Linked DNA regions of Martelella mediterranea DSM 17316. Each later gene encodes a partner of the first gene's protein in a complex. Links are inferred from orthologs where the notes say so. Each region holds a gene or a part of one and is shown in the gene's direction. Other genes may lie near its edges.

What was found.
Region 2: the proteins of accB (region 1) and accD are in contact, whole or in part, in a solved structure (PDB 8UXZ), measured with the Escherichia coli proteins. The link is inferred for Martelella mediterranea DSM 17316 from one-to-one orthologs.

What each region holds. Positions count from the first base shown.
Region 1 is NZ_CP020330.1:2,625,310-2,628,352, reverse strand. The notes cover bases 38-2,758. They hold accB (acetyl-CoA carboxylase biotin carboxyl carrier protein), read left to right. Parts: upstream 38-1,020; coding sequence 1,021-1,497; downstream 1,498-2,758. Other genes in these bases: accC (acetyl-CoA carboxylase biotin carboxylase subunit), read left to right, coding at 1,513-2,758; aroQ (type II 3-dehydroquinate dehydratase), read left to right, coding at 561-998; Mame_RS12280 (DsbA family protein), read left to right, coding at 38-453. In the rest of the region: more of Mame_RS12280, read left to right, coding at 1-37; more of accC, read left to right, coding at 2,759-2,859; aat (leucyl/phenylalanyl-tRNA--protein transferase), read left to right, coding at 2,863-3,043. UniProt on the Escherichia coli protein: This protein is a component of the acetyl coenzyme A carboxylase complex; first, biotin carboxylase catalyzes the carboxylation of the carrier protein and then the transcarboxylase transfers the carboxyl group to form malonyl-CoA.
Region 2 is NZ_CP020330.1:784,022-787,138, forward strand. Bases 323-3,117 are described here. They hold accD (acetyl-CoA carboxylase, carboxyltransferase subunit beta), read left to right. Parts: upstream 323-1,143; coding sequence 1,144-2,091; downstream 2,092-3,117. Other genes in these bases: trpA (tryptophan synthase subunit alpha), read left to right, coding at 323-1,101; Mame_RS03580 (bifunctional folylpolyglutamate synthase/dihydrofolate synthase), read left to right, coding at 2,215-3,117. Outside these bases: Mame_RS27600 (hypothetical protein), read left to right, coding at 1-265; more of trpA, read left to right, coding at 262-322.

The sequences.
Region 1 (3,043 bases):
AATTGCGGCTATTGCCGGCGCGCGCTTGACGACATGGACGCGATCATCGCCACCAATGACGATGTCCGCTTCGTGCTGAAGGAAATCCCGGTGCTCGGTCCGGAATCCGAAGCCACGCAACGCATCTCCTACGCCTTCTTCAAGGCTGCGCCTGAGAAATACGAGGAATTCCACCGCGCGCTGATGGGCTCCGGCTCGCGCGCGACCGAGGCGACAGCCCGCGCCGTGGCGGCCTCCCTCGGCGTCGACGATCAGGCGATCGACCAGGCCATGCAGGAATACCCGGCGGAAGAGGCTCTTCAGGAGCATTTCGGCCTCGCCGGCGCGCTCGGCGTCTCCGGCACCCCCTCCTATATTGTCGGCGATGTGATGCTGCCGGGCGCGGTCGGCGCCGACCGCCTGCAGGAGACCATCGACAATATCCGCGACTGCGGCAAGGGCGTGTGTTCTTGACTATTTTTGGCTGAACAAGCTTAACCACATCCCGGCAACGGTGTGTCTTGGGGCTTTTCCTGTAAGGCTTGAACGTCTATAGGAGAAGGCGAAACCGGAATTGATGCATGACACGCGCGATCTTCGTCCTCAACGGACCAAATCTCAATCTGCTGGGCCAGCGCGAGCCCGGCATTTACGGCGATATGTCGCTCGCCGCAATTGAGAATGAATGCCGCAAGCTCGGCGAGGAACTCGGTTTTTCGATAGACTTCCGGCAGTCCAATCATGAGGGCGTGCTTGTCGACTGGCTTCACGAGGCCAATGAGAAGGCGGCCGGCGTCGCCATCAATCCCGGTGCCTACGGGCATACATCCATTGCGCTTCACGACGCGATCCGCGCCATTGCAGTGCCGGTCGTGGAGCTCCATATCTCCAACATTCATGCCCGCGAGGCGTTTCGCCACAAGAGCATGATATCGCCTGCGGTGAAGGGGGTTATCTGTGGCTTCGGACAAGATAGCTACCTTCTGGCGATACGCGCTCTCAAAACCCTCGCGGAATAACAAGAACAAAGGAAAACATCCCATGGCAGAACAGAAGAAGGCTGTTGACGCGAAGCTCGTGCGTGAACTGGCGGTCATCCTCAACGATACCGAACTGACGGAAATCGAGGTTGAGCAGGAAGGCATGCGCATCCGCGTCGCGCGTGAAGTCATGGCGGCTCCGCAGCAGATGATGCACTACGCCCCTGCCCCGTCCGCCGCTCCGGCTGCGCCCGCTCCTTCCGCTGCCGCGGAGCCGGCCGCCGCTGTTGCCGCGCCCAAGCATGATGATGCCGTCAAGGCGCCCATGGTCGGCACGGTCTATCTCGCGCCCGCGCCCGGCGCCCGCCCCTTCATCGAAGTCGGCGCCAACGTCAAGGAAGGCCAGACGCTGCTGATCATCGAAGCCATGAAGACGATGAACCAGATCCCCGCGCCGAAGAGCGGCAAGATCGTGCAGATCCTCGTCGATGACGCCCAGCCGGTCGAATTCGACGAAGCGCTCGTCGTCATCGAATAACGGGTGGCAGAGCTCATGTTTTCCAAGATCCTGATCGCCAACCGAGGCGAAATCGCGCTTCGCGTCCTGCGCGCCTGCAAGGAGCTCGGCATCGCGACCGTTGCCGTGCACTCCACGGCCGACGCCGACGCCATGCATGTGCGCCTTGCCGACGAGAGCGTGTGCATCGGCCCGCCCTCCTCGCGCGAGAGCTATCTCAACATCCACCAGATCGTCGCCGCCTGCGAGATCACCGGCGCGGACGCCGTGCATCCGGGCTATGGCTTCCTCTCCGAGAACGCCAAGTTCGCCGAGATCCTCGAGGCCCACGGCATCACCTTCATCGGCCCCACCAGCGAACATATCCGCATGATGGGCGACAAGATCACCGCGAAAACCACCGCGGAAGATCTCGGTATTCCGGTCGTTCCCGGCTCCGCCGGTTCTGTCGACACCGATGACGACGCTTTCCGCACGGCGGAAGAGATCGGCTATCCGGTGCTGATCAAGGCGACGGCCGGCGGCGGCGGACGCGGCATGAAGCTCGCGCGCTCGAAGGACGACCTGATCGAGGCCTACCGCACCGCGCGCGGGGAAGCAGGCGCCGCTTTCGGCAATGATTCCGTCTACATGGAAAAATACCTCGACAAGCCGCGCCATATCGAAGTGCAGGTATTCGGCGACGGCGAGGGCGATGCCGTCCATCTGGGTGAACGCGACTGCTCGCTGCAGCGCCGCCACCAGAAGGTCTGGGAAGAGGCCAATTCGCCGGCGCTCAACGTCGAGCAGCGCATGAAGATCGGCGAAATCTGCGCCGACGCCATGCGCAAGATGAAATATCGCGGCGCCGGCACGGTCGAGTTCCTCTATGAAAACGGCGAGTTCTACTTCATCGAGATGAACACCCGCCTGCAGGTCGAGCACCCGATCACAGAAGCGATCACCGGCATCGACCTCGTGCACGAACAGATCCGGGTTGCCGCAGGCGCCGGGCTCTCCGTGACGCAGAAGGACATCACCTTCTCCGGCCACGCGATCGAATGCCGCATCAACGCGGAAAACGCCGCCACCTTCCGGCCCTCGCCGGGCACGATCACGCATTTTCATGCTCCGGGCGGGCTTGGCGTGCGCATCGATTCCGGCGTCTATCAGGGCTACAAGATCCCGCCCTATTACGACAGCCTGATCGGCAAGCTGATCGTTCACGGCCGCACCCGCGTGGAATGCATGATGCGGCTGAAGCGGGCGCTCGACGAATTCGTCGTCGACGGGATCGACACGACCTTGCCGCTTTTTCAGGATTTGATCGCAAACCAGGATATCGCCAACGGCGATTATGATATCCACTGGCTGGAACACTATCTGGAAAACAAGCCGAAGTAGCTCATGGAAAGAGGCAGCGCAAAAGGCAGCGGCATAACCCCGGAACTGCTTTTGAATGCTTACAGCATCGGCCTCTTCCCCATGTCCGAATCGGCCGAGGATACCGAGCTGTTCTGGGTCGAGCCGGAAGTCCGCGGGATTATCCCGCTGGATGGCCTGCACATCTCCCATAGCCTGCGCAAGC
Region 2 (3,117 bases), 1.8 Mb from region 1 along the record:
TTTTGCGGTGCTGCATCGCGGCGAGGAGGCCTGGTGGCTGCTTATGCACTGGTGGCTTCCAGGCGGCATCCTCTCTCACGGGCTCTGGCGCGCCGATCTCGGCATGACGCCGCCCGACTTTTCGCCCGTCCCGCCCGGCCCGATGGCCTGCGTATGGGAACTGGGCGTGATTGATTTCGAACGGCGCGCATTCATGGCAACCGCCATGGCCGGCGCACCGCTCGCCGATTATTTCGCATCGACGATGCCACGGAGTAGAGTATGACCGAACGCATGGAAAAACGCTTTGCCGCGCTGAAAGCCGAGGGTCGGCCGGCGCTGATCACCTATTTCATGGGCGGCGATCCGGATTTCGATACCTCGCTTCAAATCATGAAGGCGCTGCCGAAGGCGGGCGCGGACGTGATCGAGCTCGGCATGCCGTTTTCCGATCCGATGGCCGATGGCCCGTCGATCCAGATGGCGGGCTTGCGGGCGCTGAAGGGCGGCCAGACGCTGGCCAAGACCCTGGAACTGGCAAGAGAATTCCGCAAGAGCGATGCCGATACGCCGATCGTGATGATGGGCTATTACAACCCGATCTATATCTATGGCGTCGACAAATTCATCGCCGATGCGCTGGCTTCCGGCATTGACGGGCTGATCATCGTCGACCTGCCCCCGGAAATGGATAATGAGCTCTGCATTCCGGCACTCGCCGCCGGGCTGAACTTTATCCGGTTGGCGACGCCGACCACGGACGGCAAGCGTCTGCCGGCGGTTTTGAAAAACACCTCCGGCTTCGTCTACTATGTCTCAATGAACGGGATCACCGGCTCGGCGCTGCCTGACCCTTCGAAGGTCGGCGAGGCCGTTTCGCGCATCAAGGCGCATACCGATCTGCCGGTCTGCGTCGGCTTCGGCGTCAAGACCGCCGAACATGCGCGCCTGATCGGGGCAGCGGCTGATGGCGTCGTCGTCGGCACGGCGCTGGTCAACCAGATTGCCGGCAGTCTGACCGCCGATGGCAAGGCGGGCAAAGACACGGTCGACGCGGTTTCGACCTTCGTGAAGGGCCTTTCAAGCGGGGTGCGGGACGCGCGCCTTGCAGCCGCCGAGTAAATCTGGCACACGGCAGGCAAAGAAATTCAGGAGGTTCATGTGGTGAACTGGATTACCAATTACGTGCGGCCGCGGATCAATTCCATGTTCGGCCGCCGCGAGGTGCCCGAGAATCTGTGGATCAAGTGCCCCGAAACCGGCGCCATGGTGTTTCATACCGATCTGGAAGAGAACAAGTGGGTGATCCCGTCTTCCGGCTATCACATGAAGATGCCCGCGCGCGCGCGCCTCGCCGATCTGTTCGATAACGGAACCTATGAGGACCTGCCGCAGCCGAAAGTGGCGCAGGACCCGCTGAAGTTTCGCGATTCCAAGAAATATCTCGACCGGCTGAAGGAAAACCGGGCGAAGACCGATCAGGAAGACACGATCCTCGCCGGTCTCGGCACGCTTGAGGGGCTGAAGCTCGTTGCCGTGGTGCAGGAGTTCAAGTTCATGGGCGGCTCGCTCGGCATGGCTGCCGGCGAGGCGATCATCCAGGCTTTCCAGCGCGCGCTCGATGAGAAATGCCCGCTGGTGATCTTCCCGGCGTCGGGCGGCGCGCGCATGCAGGAGGGTATTCTCTCGCTGATGCAGATGCCGCGCGTGACGGTGATGATCGAGATGATGCGCGATGCCGGCCTGCCCTATGTGGTGGTGCTGACCAACCCGACCACCGGCGGCGTTTCGGCCTCCTACGCCATGCTCGGCGACCTGCATATCGCCGAACCCGGCGCCGAGATCGGCTTTGCCGGCCGCCGCGTGATCGAGCAGACCATCCGCGAACAGCTTCCGGACGGGTTCCAGACCGCGGAATATCTGCTGGAGCACGGCATGGTCGACATGGTGGTCAAGCGCCATGACCTGCCGGAAACGCTGGCGCGGCTTTTGAAGATCATGACCGGCGCGCCGGCAACGCCCCCGCACGGGCTTCTGGAAGGCCCGCATGCGTCGCAGGCGGAAGCCGAACCGGCGCTTGCCGCGGATGAAGCCCCGGCGCAGCAGGCCTGAGAAAGACAGAGAAGACCCCGTGCGGCCCAAGGCGGCGGCGGTCTTCCCGGTCGGCCACCTCCGGCGGACGATAAGGGCGCGCGAACGCCACGGGCGGGATAGGCCCGCAGAATCGGATCAATCATGGATAACCCCTCATTCGGCGCCGCCGAGCGCGTGATCGAGCACCTGATGCAGCTGCATCCCAAGGGCTTCGATCTGTCGCTGGATCGCATCCGGGTGCTTCTCGAAAAGCTCGGCAATCCGCATCTCTCCCTGCCGCCGGTGATCCATATCGCCGGCACCAATGGCAAGGGCTCGACCACCGCTTTCTGCCGGGCGCTGCTGGAGGCTTCGGGCCTTTCCGTCCATGTCCATTCCTCGCCGCATCTGGTGCGCTGGCACGAGCGGTTCCGCATCGGCGGGCCGGGCGGGGCGAGCGGCTATGTCGATGATCAGCTTCTGGCCGAGACGCTGCGGCGGGTCGAGGCGGCGAATGAGGGCGCGAAAGCCACCGTGTTCGAAATGCTAACGGCGGCGGCCTTCGTTCTGTTTGCCGAAATTCCGGCCGATGTGGTGATCCTGGAGGTTGGGTTGGGCGGACGCTACGACGCCACCAATATCATCGACAAACCAGCCGTTTCCGTGGTGATGCCGATCTCGCTCGATCATCAGGCCTATCTCGGCGACCGGGTTGAGCTGATCGCGGCCGAGAAGGCGGGGATCATGAAGCCGGGCGTGCCGGTGGTGATCGGCCAGCAGGAATATGAGGCGGCGGAAGAGGTGCTGATCGCCAGCGCCGACAGGCTCGGCTGTCCGCTGCATGTCTATGGCCAGGATTTCTCCGCCCATGAGGAACATGGCCGGCTGGTCTATCAGGATGGCGACGGGCTGATGGACCTGCCGCTGCCGGCGCTTCCGGGCCGGCATCAATATGCCAATGCCGCCGCCGCGATCTCGGCGGTCAAGGCCGCCGGCTTCGCGCTGGAGGAAAAGGCCGTCGAAACCGCCATGGGCTCGGTGTTCTGGCCGGCGCGTCTGCAGCGG